DNA from 4 places in the Rhodopseudomonas sp. RCAM05734 genome. Region 1 is predicted to be linked to each of the others. Evidence: predicted binding sites of a transcription regulator. Region 1 holds the regulator's gene; each other region holds the start of a gene.
What was found. The regulator LexA, encoded in region 1, represses DNA repair genes until DNA is damaged. The targets are predictions, from matches to a motif close to TGTTCNNNNTGTGTTCNG.
Positions count from the first base shown of each region.

Region 2: the regulator LexA is predicted to act here: its motif matches at 1,781-1,798, upstream of ACUXVA_RS08625 (helicase-related protein).
Region 3: the regulator LexA is predicted to act here: its motif matches at 1,602-1,619, upstream of uvrA (excinuclease ABC subunit UvrA).
Region 4: the regulator LexA is predicted to act here: its motif matches at 1,775-1,792, upstream of ACUXVA_RS24785 (type IA DNA topoisomerase).

Region 1 is NZ_CP199742.1:4,254,292-4,257,584, reverse strand. It holds gene ACUXVA_RS20095 (HAD-IA family hydrolase) at 1-89, shown strand, start outside; gene ACUXVA_RS20090 (molybdopterin molybdotransferase MoeA) at 196-1,404, shown strand; gene lexA (transcriptional repressor LexA) at 1,585-2,298, shown strand; partial or broken gene ACUXVA_RS20080 (ComEC/Rec2 family competence protein) at 2,351-3,293, opposite strand, start outside.
Region 2 is NZ_CP199742.1:1,797,153-1,800,445, reverse strand. It holds gene ACUXVA_RS08625 (helicase-related protein) at 1-1,701, opposite strand, end outside; gene ACUXVA_RS08620 (hypothetical protein) at 1,841-1,975, opposite strand; gene ACUXVA_RS08615 (DUF3108 domain-containing protein) at 2,069-2,956, opposite strand.
Region 3 is NZ_CP199742.1:4,362,860-4,366,152, reverse strand. It holds gene ACUXVA_RS20635 (single-stranded DNA-binding protein) at 1-254, opposite strand, end outside; gene ACUXVA_RS20630 (outer membrane protein) at 696-1,442, shown strand; gene uvrA (excinuclease ABC subunit UvrA) at 1,705-3,293, shown strand, end outside.
Region 4 is NZ_CP199742.1:5,223,347-5,226,639, forward strand. It holds gene ACUXVA_RS24775 (EAL domain-containing protein) at 1-572, shown strand, start outside; gene ACUXVA_RS24780 (hypothetical protein) at 963-1,454, opposite strand; gene ACUXVA_RS24785 (type IA DNA topoisomerase) at 1,831-3,293, shown strand, end outside.

The sequences.
Region 1 (3,293 bases):
GCGCCGGCGGGCTTCAGGCGGTTCACGTCACCTCGCCCACCTCGGTGGCCGAGGCGCTGGCGGCGCTGGGCGTGGCGGAAAAATCCTGAACCTGCCGCGATCGCGGTTTTGCGTCCGCACCAGCGCTCGGTTATGAAGCCCGGGTGCGGTCGCGGCCTCCCCGGCCGGCCAGCGCTGGTGATGGAGACTTTGCCGATGGCCTTGATGCCGGTTGCCGACGCGCTGGCCGCGGTGCTCGCCGATGCCGAACCGCTGTCCCGGCAGATGGTCGCGCTCGACGACTGTTTCCACCGCGTGCTGGCCTGCGACGTCGCATCGCTGCGCACCCAGCCGCCGCAGCCGATGTCGGCGATGGACGGCTATGCGGTGCGCGCCGAAGACGCCACGCAGCATGCGGCGCTCACCGTGATCGGCGAAGTCGCCGCCGGCCGGCCGTTCGAGAGGACATTGGGAGCCCATGAGGCGGTCCGCATCTTCACCGGCGGCGTGATCCCCGCAGGCGCCGATGCCGTGGTGATCCAGGAAGACACGGCGCGAGAGGGCACCACCGTATTCATCCACGAGGCCGCCCGCGCTGGCCGCCACATCCGCCCGGCCGGCGTCGACTTCACCACCGGCGACGTGCTGCTGCGCGCCGGCGCCCGCCTCACCGACCGCGACCTGTCGCTGGCCGCCAGCATGAATCATCCCGAGCTTCCGGTGCACCGCCGCCCGAAGGTCGCCTTGCTGGCCACCGGCGACGAGCTGGTGATGCCCGGCCAGCCGCTCGGCCCCGGCCAGATCGTCTATTCCAACGGCTACGCGCTGCGCGCGCTAGCCCGCAACGAGGGCGCCGAGGTGACCGATCTCGGCATCGCCGCCGATACGCTGGATGCCACCGTGGCCGGCATTCGCCGCGCCCGCGACAGCGACGCCGACATCCTGATCACCACCGGCGGTGCCTCGGTCGGCGACCACGACCTGGTGCAGCAGGCGCTCACCGCCGAAGGCGTCACCATGGCGTTCTGGAAGATCGCGATGCGCCCGGGCAAGCCGATGATGCATGGAAGGATCGGGCCGATGCGGGTGATCGGCCTGCCCGGCAATCCGGTGTCGTCCTATGTCTGCGCGCTGCTGTTCATGGTGCCGCTGATCCGCACGCTGTCGGGCCGCCGCGACATCCATCTCGAACGCGAGCCGGCGCTGCTCGGCTGCGACGTCGGCGCCAACGACCTGCGCGAGGACTATCTGCGCGCCGTGCTGGCGGTGCGCGAGGACGGCGCGCTGGTGGCGACGCCCGTGACCCGCCAGGATTCCTCGCTGCTCGGCAATCTGTCCGCCGCCCACGGCCTGGTGGTTCGCGCCCCCCACGCCCCCGCCGCGCCCGCCGGCACGCCCTGCAGCGTGCTGCGTTTGCCGCTTTAAGGCGGTCCGATTGCGTTGACGGGAAATTAATCGTTGCGGAACACATATGGAACAGATAGTGTTCGTTCATGATTTGTTTCTGACCTTCCGGCGCCGCGACCGCTCAACTTCGATCGGCTGATCAGCGCAAGGCCGGAAACGCGACGGTGGTCAACGCCGTCCTATTGAGGATCGATCGAGATGCTGACCCGCAAACAGTACGAACTTCTGCGATTCATCGATCAGCGCCTGAAGGAAGCCGGCGTGCCGCCCTCCTTCGACGAGATGAAGGACGCGCTCGATTTGCGCTCCAAGTCCGGCATCCACCGACTCATCACCGCGCTGGAAGAGCGCGGCTTCATCCGCCGCCTGCCCAACCGGGCCCGCGCCATCGAGGTGTTGAAGCTGCCCGAACTCGGCGGCAGCAGCAGCGTTGCTGGCAACGGTCGCCGCGGCTTCACGCCCAGCGTCATCGAGGGCACCCTCGGCAAGGTGCGACCGTCCTCTGGCAATGCCGAGGATGACGGCGCGCGTTCGGTGCTGGTGCCGGTGATGGGCCGCATCGCCGCGGGCACGCCCATCGAGGCGCTGCAGACCCGCAGCCACAACATCAGCGTGCCGACCGACATGCTCGGCTCCGGCGAACACTACGCGCTGGAAGTGCGCGGCGACTCCATGGTCGAGGCCGGCATTCTCGATGGCGACATGGCGCTGATCCAGCGCAAGGACGCCGCAGAGACCGGCGACATCGTGGTCGCCCTGATCGACGAGGAGGAAGCCACCCTGAAGCGCTTCCGCCGCCGCGGCGCCTCGATCGCGCTGGAGCCCGCCAACGCCGCCTACGAGGTCCGCATCCTGCCGCCCAACCGGGTGCGCATCCAGGGCCGGCTGGTCGGACTGTACCGCAAGTACTGAGTGAACGCGCAGCGACTTGCTGCGCCGTTGTTCGTGACGCAGAGCCGTTCGCTCACGGTTCATCAGCCTGCACGTCGGTCTCGGCCGGCGTCGCATCGGGCGCGCGCTGCCGCCCCGGCAAGATCGCGCCGCTGGCAACCTCGAGCGTGTCCGCTGCGGCTGGTGCCCATGGCCGGTCCCGCCCTTTCGGCCTGATCGCATCGATCACAAAACCGCCGCTGGTTTGCCGCAACGCCGTCGCACCGGTTTTCTGCAGACTATCACGATCGATCACCGTCGCTCCGCAATCCCCCGGCGGCTGTCTTGTTGTGACAATGAGCGTCGCGCGCAGGCAATCATCGACAAAGGCATCCGGCTGCAGCGCCAGCGCGACCAACGCGCCGTCGGCCAACGTCGCCACGCAGCCGGCGCCATCGCAGGCGATGCCGTTGCCCAGCGTCGGATCGTTCGGCAATCGCGAATCCGCATCCGCCGCCAGCCATTCCTTGAGCAGAAACGAGATCTCTGGCGCTGCGCATCACATGCAGCCGCCCGTCCTTGCCGCGCACCGCGACGCTGTGGCCGTCGCCTGATATCAACACATCCGGCTGCGTCACCATCGCGGCCCATACCATCGACGCCGCGACAAAGCCCGCGCCGATCCAGCGCAGCGGCGTGCGCAGCAGTCCGAGCAGCACGATGCCGATGGTTGCCGCGAGCAATGGCCCGGTCCCGAACGCCGGCACGCGGCCGATGGCACCGGGCAATGCCGCGACCCATTGCGTCACCACGATCATCCACTGGATGCCGACATCCATCAGCCGCCAGAACACGCTGTCGAGCCCGAACGGCGCGGCCGCAAGTCCTAACAGCCCCGCCGGCATCACCAGCGCAGAGACCACTGGCATCGCCAGCAGGTTTGCGACGACGCCGTAAGGCGTGATGCGGTGAAAGTGAAACGCCGCATAGGGCGTGGTCGCGAGCCCGGCGACCAGCGAGGCCAGCGCCAGCATGAC
Region 2 (3,293 bases), 2.5 Mb from region 1:
GGAGGCCAGGACGAACTGATCGTCGGCCGCATTCGCCAGTTTCTCGGCGCGCGCCTCGATTTCTCCGCCCAGCGCCTTTTGCGCGGTCGCCTGCAATGCCTTGGCATCGGAGCCGGCTTCGGCCGCATCGGGCGCGAACGTAAACCCGTCGAGACGGCCAATTACATGGCCCTCTACGATCACTTCGCCGGTCTTGCCAATTTCAGTATTCAACATCGTGTTTTCCCGTAAGCGGCGCATCAATACACTGGTACGACGGTCAACGAAACGCTCCGTGAGCCGTTCATGCAGTGCATCTGACAGTTTATTTTCAAGTTCGCGCGAAATTCCCTGCCAATGGTCGGGATCTGACAGCCAATCCGGGCGATTCGCCACGAAGGTCCAGGTTCGGATCTGTGCGATTCGGCCCGACAAAGTGTCGATATCGCCGTCGGTGCGGTCGTTTTGCGCGATCTGGGTGCCGAACCAGGCATCTGGAATGCGCCCCCGCCGCATCAGGAAGCCATACAAAGTGGTCACAAGTTCGGCGTGCACCGCCGGCGCGGTGCGCCTGTAGTCGGGGATCTGGCAGGCATCCCACAACCGTTCGACCGCTGCCGCGCCGACCGCCATCTCGCGGATATCGGCATCGCGGGCGAGGTGATCGAGCACGCGCAGGTCCTCGGCGATCGGCGCGCGGGTCAGCGCGTCATGGTTCGGCGTCAGCGCCAGCGACACCTGGAGTGCGGCAATCGACGAGAAATCGAGCTTGGCGTTGCGCCATTGCAGCACCTTCACGCTGTCGAAGGTGTGGTTCTGCAACGCGTTGACCAGTTCGGGCTCGAACGGCGGGCAACGGCCGGTGCTGCCGAAGGTGCCGTTGCGGGTGGCGCGGCCGGCGCGGCCGGCGATCTGCGCAAACTCCGACGGATTGAGACGACGGAACTGATAGCCGTCGAACTTGCGATCACTGGCGAAGGCGACATGCTCGACGTCGAGGTTGAGGCCCATGCCGACGGCATCGGTGGCGACGAGATAGTCGACATCGCCGGACTGGAACATCTCGACCTGCGAATTGCGGGTGCGCGGCGACAGCGAGCCCAGCACCACCGCAGCGCCGCCGTGCTGGCGCTTGATCAGTTCGGCGATGGCGTAGACTTCATCGGCGGAGAACGCGACGATGGCCGAGCGGCGCGGCAGCCTGGTGATCTTGCGATCGCCGGCGAATTCCAGTTGGCTGAGCCGCGGCCTTGTGACGATGCTGGCGCCCGGCAGCAGCCGCTCGATGATCGGGCGCATGGTGGCGGCGCCGAGCAGCAGCGTTTCGTCGCGGCCACGGCGATTGAGAATACGATCGGTGAAGACATGGCCGCGTTCGAGATCGGCGGCGATCTGGATTTCATCGACGGCCAAAAATGACACGTCGAGATCGCGCGGCATCGCTTCCACCGTCGAGACCCAGTAGCGCGGCTTCGGCGGCTTGATCTTTTCCTCGCCGGTGATCAGCGCCACGGCGTCCGGACCGACGCGGGCGACGATCTTGTTGTAGACCTCGCGCGCTAGGAGCCGCAGCGGCAGCCCGATGATGCCCGAGGAATGCGCCAGCATGCGCTCGATCGCCAGATGGGTCTTGCCGGTGTTGGTCGGGCCGAGCACGGCAGTGACGCCGGCGCCGGGCGCGCGGTCGTGGCCGCTGGAAGCCGAGAAATGGAAGGAAGCCATGTTGATCAAGGGTTTCTGCGTCGCGGGCGATCAGGTGTATGTCCCAATGCGACGCATCGGCACGGATGTTTTTAAGCTTTGGAACGAGTCCGGAACGAATCGCGCCCGAATCGGTGACTCGCCTCCTCTCCGCCGGGGTTCACCGCAATATCTCGCGTTCATCTGCAAGTTCGATCACTAGATCAAGATTCATCACGGCCAACAAGAGAACGATTTCGAGCGCGCGGGTTAACCGGCGCGGCGCACGATTGCGCCAGGAGTCAAGACGAGTCATGCGGCCTGTCATGCCCCTTGGCCTGCTGCCTGCGGCGGCGACATTCGTCGCGACGGCGTTGCGGCAAACCGGCGGCGAAGTTGCGGCAAGCGTTTACTGGGTTTTGGCCAGCCGCGGCGGCACCGCCGTAGTGACGAAATCGACCGCCTCGAGCATCGCGGTGCCCAAAGGCGTCGGCACCGTCATGCGGAACGGCACCAGCACCCGCGTGCCGGCGATCGGCGCCAGCCAGACTTCGATGTTGCGCTGGGCGGCGAGATATTTGATGGCGGCGCGGTCCGGGATGTAGCCGGCCAGCGGCGAAAAGTAGACCGCGCAGACCACCACCGGGCCGTGATAGCCTTTCTCGGCCTTGACGGTGTCCATGCGCTTGTAGTCGAGCTTGAGGTCGTAGCGCATGCGGCCGTCGAAGATCGACGTGCTGGTGCGGCAGGCATCCGCCGACAGCACATCCCCGCTGCCGGCCACCCGCAGCAGCGAGCCGGTCATCGGATCGATCACGCCGCGGCGATGCGCCTCGGTGACCGGGATACGCTCGGGATCCGCCGGCGGCTCCGGCTCGATGGAAAACTCCTTCACCCCGCCGCCCTGCAGCGCCATGCGGATGGTCTCGGACTTCTTCGACGCGGTGGTGGTGGCGGTATAGTTCGACGGCACCAGGGCACCGGCGACGATGCGGCCGGTGGCGGCGCCGGTGCCGGAGCCGCCGGCAAAGGCTTTCAGCAGGCCGGAGGTGCCGCCGGAGGCCGCGGCATTATACTGGTCGTCGGCGATCTCGATGGTCCAGGCGCCCTTGCCGACCGGAATCCCGGCCAGACTGGCTTCATAATGCGCATCGAGCTTGCCCTGCGCCGCCGCCGGCCGGACCGCCCCGATCGTCGCCAGCGCGAACAACCCCGCAAACAACCCCACGGCCAGCAGGCCACGGCGGCGCCAGGCCGGGGCGCTGCGGAATCGCGGTCGATCGGTGGCAAAGCGCATCACGGCGGCGGGTGATCCCTGCGGGTTGGGGGCAGCGGCGACGCCTGCGGGACCGTCCCGGCCCGGCCGGCTGCGCCATTGCCGATCTCTTCTGGCAGATCTAAGCACGAATCCGGCGCCGACCAAGCGGCCGCCGCCGGACCCGCTCAAGGGTTCTATTTCATGGCCGAATACGTCGTTTATATGATTGAAGCGGCACGCAAAACCGCGCTATACTGGGCGCGCCGCAGGGCCCGCTTGCGACTTTGCGCAAGGCTTCGTCTTGACGCATCGCCGCGCGCGTCCTATACGTCCGCGGCTCCTGAAATGGACGTGATTTTGAACCCCTGCCTGGCTT
Region 3 (3,293 bases), 110 kb from region 1:
TGCAGCGCGCCTTCGATGTAAACCTTGGCGCCCTTCTTGAGATATTGCTCAGCCACCTTGGCGAGGCCCTCGCTGAAGATCACCACGCGATGCCACTCGGTCTTTTCCTTGCGCTCGCCGGTCGCCTTGTCGCGCCAGGTGTCGGAGGTCGCAACGGTGAGGTTCACGACCGGATTGCCGTTCTGCATCCGCCGAACCTCGGGATCCTTGCCGAGATTACCGACCAAAATCACCTTGTTCACGCTTCCCGCCATCGCCGTTCTCCTGCACTCGAAACTCAAATTGCTGATTGGATATCCGCCGGACCGTCAGGCCCCCGCGCGATCGCCATTTTTCCGACCCTATACGGTCCGGGCTTCGTCAGGCCGCCGATCACGACTTATCCACGGGATCATCAGTAGCATGTTCCATTTTTGTTCTCAAGACTGCCGGCGTCCGAGCCCGGACGGCGGCCTCGTCCGCTGCGCTGTGGCCTGCAGCGCACAACCGCTCGGTTGCTGCCGCGGGCGGGCGGTAAATCAATACTTTCGTAAACAGAACAATAATTTACGGTGCTTCGCAGATCGCAGACGACTGTTGCTTTTGGGTGACGGACTTTTTTTGCAACCTCGCGTATATTTACGGCATGGAATCGGCAGCGACAGCGCTGCACCTGGCCGCTTCGGTTGGAAGCGCATGTACTGAGGGGAAATTCGATGAAAAAGTTTTTGCTCGCTTCGGCAGCTCTCGCCACCCTGGGGATGGCCACGTCCGCTTCCGCCGCTGATCTCGCCGCCCGCCCCTACACCAAGGCGCCGCCGATGATGGTCGCGATGTATGACTGGTCGGGCTTCTATATCGGCGCCAACGCCGGTTACGGCACCAGCCGCAAGTGCTGGGACTCGCTCGGCAGCCTCGCTGCACCGACCCTTGCGGTTTCGGAAGGTTGCCATGACGCATCCGGCGCTGTCGCCGGTGGCCAGATCGGCTACCGCTGGCAGTCGAGCGCCTGGGTGTTCGGTCTGGAAGCGCAGGGCGACTGGGCTGACCTCTCCGGCTCCAACGTCAGCACCGCTTTCCCGGCCTTCACCAACCGTTCGAAGATCCAGGCTCTCGGCCTGTTCACCGGTCAGGTCGGCTACGCCTGGAACAACGCCCTGCTCTACGTGAAGGGCGGCGCCGGCGTTGCTTCCGACAAGTACAACTACTTCCTCAACGGCGCGACCGTGAACACCGGCACCGCTTCGGAAACCCGCTGGGGCGGCACGGTTGGCGTGGGCCTCGAATACGGCTTCACCCCGAACTGGTCGGTCGGCGTCGAATACGACCATATCTTCCTCGGTTCGCGCAACGTGACCTTCACCTCGCCGGCGACCACCTCGGATCGCATCGGTCAGGACGTCGATATGGTCACCGCCCGCATCAACTACCGCTGGGGTGGTCCGGTCGTCGCCAAGTACTGAGCTTCGCAGGCCTTCAAGGCCTTCTGATCTGGAAAAGGCCGGCTGAAAAGCCGGCCTTTTTTATGTGGCCCTTCATCACCATCTGCACGACTGCGCGCCCCCCAGGCGGCCGTGCAACAAATCGTTGATGAAGCGCCGGCGGCACTGGAAATCCGCCATCGTTCTTCCTATGTTCTGAAATCAATCAATTGGCGTTCGATCCCGGTCCGCCGGCGATGCGCGCCCGAATGCGGCGCGTCTCGCGCGTCTGGGAATGTCTGTCATGGATGAAGTCATCAAGGCGAAGCGCCAGACCGGTGCCAACCTGCGCTCGATCACCATTCGCGGCGCCCGCGAGCACAATCTCAAGAACGTCGACCTGGAGATCCCGCGCGACAAGCTGGTGGTATTCACCGGCCTGTCGGGCTCCGGCAAGTCGTCGCTCGCCTTCGACACCATCTATGCCGAGGGCCAGCGCCGCTACGTCGAATCGCTGTCGGCCTATGCCCGCCAGTTCCTGGAGATGATGCAGAAGCCGGACGTCGACCAGATCGACGGCCTGTCGCCGGCCATCTCCATCGAGCAGAAGACCACCTCGAAGAACCCGCGCTCCACGGTCGGCACCGTCACCGAGATCTACGACTACATGCGCCTGCTGTGGGCCCGCGTCGGCGTGCCCTACTCGCCGGCCACCGGCCTGCCGATCGAAAGCCAGACCGTCTCCATGATGGTCGATCGCGTGCTGGCGCTGCCGGAAGGCACGCGCCTCTATCTGCTGGCGCCGGTGGTGCGCGGCCGCAAGGGCGAATACCGCAAGGAGATGGCGGAATACCTCAAGAAGGGCTTCCAGCGCGTCAAGATCGACGGCGCCTTCCACGAACTCGCCGAAGCGCCGGTGCTCGACAAAAAATTCCCGCACGACATCGACGTGGTGGTCGACCGCATCGTTGTGCGGCCGGACATCGGCCAGCGCCTGGCCGAAAGTTTTGAGACCGCGCTAAAACTCGCCGAAGGCCTCGCGGTCATCGAATACGCCGACGTTCCCGCGGCGCCGGCCGCGCCCCCCGCGGCTGAGAAGAAAGCCGACAAGAAGGTTGCAAAAATCCACGACAAGACCGGCGCCGAACGCATCCTGTTCTCGGAAAAATTCGCCTGCCCGGTGTCCGGCTTCACCATTCCGGAAGTCGAGCCGCGGCTGTTCTCGTTCAACAATCCCTATGGCGCCTGCCCGAAATGCGGCGGCCTCGGCATCGAGCAGACCATCGACGCCGAACTGGTGATCCCCGACAAGGAACTGACCTTGCGAAAAGGCGCAATCGCGCCTTGGGCCAAGTCGTCGTCGCCCTATTACATCCAGACGCTCACCGCGCTCGGCAAATTCTACAAGTTCACCCTGGATACCAAGTGGAAGGACCTGCCGAAGAAGACGCAGAACGCCCTCCTCCATGGCTCCGGCGATGACGAGATAAAATTCTCCTACGAGGACGGCGTGCGCGCCTACGACACCAAGAAGCCGTTCGAGGGCGTGGTCACCAATATCGACCGCCGCTTCCGCGAGACCGAGAGCGAGTGGGCGCGCGAGGAGCTCGGCAAGTATTTTTCCGACGTGCCCTGCGATGCCTGCCTCGGCTATCGCCTGAAGCCGGAAGCGCTGTCGGTCAAGATCGGCGGCAAGCATATCGGCGAGGTCTCCGAGATGTCGGTACGATCAGCCGGCGAATGGTTCAAGACCGTGCCGACCATGCTGAACACCCAGCAGAACGAGATCGCCGTCCGCATCCTCAAGGAGATCCGCGAGCGGCTGTCGTTCCTGCTCGACGTCGGCCTCAACTATCTCACTTTGGCGCGCGCCTCCGGCACATTGTCGGGCGG
Region 4 (3,293 bases), 970 kb from region 1:
TCAACGTCGGTGCAGCTGATTTCCAGCGCGGTGACCTTGAATCCCGAATCCACGCAGCTTTGATCAAGAAGGGAATTAAACTCGACAAAATCGTCATTGAAGTGACCGAAACGGTATTCATGCAAGGACTTGAGGAAGCCGTTGCCGCGACGCTGCAGCGGCTTCGGGGGAAGGGTGTGCTGGTCGCTCTCGATGACTTCGGAACCGGTTATGCTTCGCTTACACATTTGCGAAGCCTGCCCGTTGACATCATAAAAATCGACAAGAGTTTTGTTGATACCATGTCTAGGGATATCTCCAGTCGCGCTATCATCGAGCTGGTGAACAAACTTGCGCTACAGCTCAAAATGAAGGTTACCGCAGAGGGCGTGGAAACCTTTGGCCAAGCCTCGTCCTTGCTCGAAATGGGCTGCAGCTCCTTGCAGGGGTTTCTCTTCGCAAAGCCTATGGAAGCCGAACTGGTAGAGCCGTTTATTTCACATAGGAGGTCCACACTTTACAAGAAATTTATTGGTAGAGATTGTTCCGCTTCAACCCCATTCAGACAAATTGAGGGACTTCCCGAAGTGTGAATCTGCGTGGAATAAAGGCTCTGACGCAACTTCGATGACGGTGTACCGCAACTAGGTGGCGCCTATCGGCCGGGCTTGCAGAAGATCGATCATCGCCCTTCCATACCGAAGCATCAAGCAGCGGCACTATCGCATCGCTGAGCACCAGATCAGGCGCCTCTTCGCGAACGGCGGCGACTCGTGCCGGCGAAAAGCCGCAGTGGCCGATCTCTTTGAAATGACTCTCCGTTTTCGGATATGGTGCAGCTGACGGAAGCGCGAGTGACACGCGTCACTGCGTTTACCGCTCTTGGCAGCCAGGTTCTTGAACTGATTCATTAGATCGAGCTACCGAGCAACGATGCGTCATCAAAATTGCGTCAGAGCCCAACTTCGATGCTTATTCACAGCCTATGCGCTCGACGCTGGCAAGGCCGCTCGGCTCTGGGACGTTTCGCAGCAGCTTATTGCGAATTCGGGGAAATGATCGGCGGCGACATGTCGTACATCGATCGATTGGCTTTTAAAACTTAATGGTCGTCCGCATCCCGAACACCAAGGCATCCGGAACTGGCGATGTGCTGGCAGGACGCCGAAGCGGCCGTCATAACCTGCCCCCTGCAGCACCCCGCCCACAGGGTTTCCAAAAGGGTCACTGTAGTAGGAAAACGTGAATTGCAGTCCTGCTTGCTCCAATCGGGGGCGAAGCCCTCCCGGATCGGTCAGTTGACGCAGGGGTCCGACCAGCGAGGACTCCATAAACACGGGCGTGGACACCGCTGTTCCGGGCTTTGATGAGTCATTTTGCGCCAACGCAGCACCACTAGCAAATGCAGCAACGGCGGCGACAATCGCACGCCTCGCAATGGAAGCGATGCGCTCCGAACAGGCCATCTGAACCATCTCGGTGTCTCCATAAACCACTTGCGCGAGGACTGTTCCCCGTCAGCACCCGTGAGACAAATTGAGGGACTTCACGAAGGGAGGGTTTCTGGTTCATCCGCGCGGCGTGCGGCGTTAATCGGCGTGGAGTCCCACGCCCTGTTCGGAGGAGTCGGTGGTTGGCATGACAAATGCGTCAAGCTGAACAAACGGAATTGCTGGCTTCATCGGCTAGGGCGGCCGATCTTCCTGAAAGCATCACACCGCGTCCATCGATCAACATTCGCAAAAAAGTCGGAGCGCCCGACGTTTTACGAATACGAAAATTTGCCTCGACGCGATGTTCATGTTATGTTCTTTTGCCGCGAGACTGAGCCGTTCCTTCTGGTAAACCGCAATGCCTGCGCAGATCGTCATCACCGAGAAAACCAGCCAGGCAAAAGATGTCCGTGCCGCCGTTGGCTCACGCTACGGGGATATCCTTCCGGCCGAAGGCCATCTGTTCGACCTACTCGAACCCGAGGATGTTGTTCCGGAGTGGAAGCGGTGGTCAGCGATCCTTTTGCGGCCGGAAGGCCTTTACGACACTCGCCCAGCAGAGGGCGGCAACAAAGCCGCCAAGCTCAAAGCCATTCGCGAGGCCCTTCGTACCGCCAAGCGGGTTTGGCTCGCCACTGATTGCGACCGCGAAGGCCAGCTAATCGGCCAGGAAATTCTTGAGCATTACAAATATAGCGGCGAAGTCCTGCGGGTGCTGTTTACTGCGCAGGACTCGCAGACCATCCGCGATGCATTCGGCCGGGCAAAGCCAAATGCCGAATACGCCCGCCTTTACGCCGCTGCCGTCGCGCGCCGGCAGGCCGACCAAATCTACAACTTGTCACTCACCCGGACTGCAACCGTCATCCTGGGTCGTGGCACGCGGAGAGTGATCGGCGTCGGCCGGGTGAAGACGCCGACCTTGGCCATTGTGTGCAAGCGCGAGTTGGAGATCCGGAACTTCGTGCCCCTCGCCTATTTTGAAGTTGTAGCCACAGCGAAAGTGGAGGGAGGCCGATTTCAGATGCGGCACGCGCCGCAGGATCGGATCGTTCGACGCGAGATTGCCGAAGAAGTCGTCAAAGCAGCCGAAGGCTTCGAGGGCGCGCTCGCTGTGCGTGTCGAAGATAAGCGACAGGGACCGCCCAAGTTGCACGATTTGCCGTCGCTGCAGAAACTCTGCGGCTCTCGCTTCGGCTGGTCCGCCAGCAAGACGCTTGAGGTGGCGCAGGAGCTCTATGATGGCCAGGGCAAGAAGATCATCACTTACCCGCGCGCCGAGGTGCGCTATTTGCCGGCGAGCTTGATTTCGGACGTGCCGCGGATCGTGGCCGGCCTGCGGGTGGGCCAATCGTTCAGCACGATCCCCATGCCCGAGCCGCCAGTCATCCGCAAGGGTGCGAGCGGCAACTTCTACGACAAGGGGCTGGAAGGCGCGAGCCATCACGCCGTCATTCCCAACGTCAACGCGATCGAAAAACTGCCGGAGGTCTGGCCTCGTCTGTCGTCTGACGAGAAGAAACTGTTCGATGTCATCGCGCGGGCATATCTGGCCGCCCTGATGCCTGACTTTCGCTACCGGCAGACAACCGCAACGCTCGACGTGCGCCGCTTCGAATTCCGCGCTGCCGGTCGCCAGCCTATCGATCTCGGCTGGCGAGCCGCCTTCCCAGAGTGGCAACCCGCCGACGAAAAAGGCGATGAGGCGCAATTGCTGCCGCCGCTGCGTAACGGCGAGACCGCACAACTGCAGGACCCCAAAATTGAGGACAAGGAGACCCGACCGCCACCGCGTTACAACGAAGGCACTCTGATCGAGGC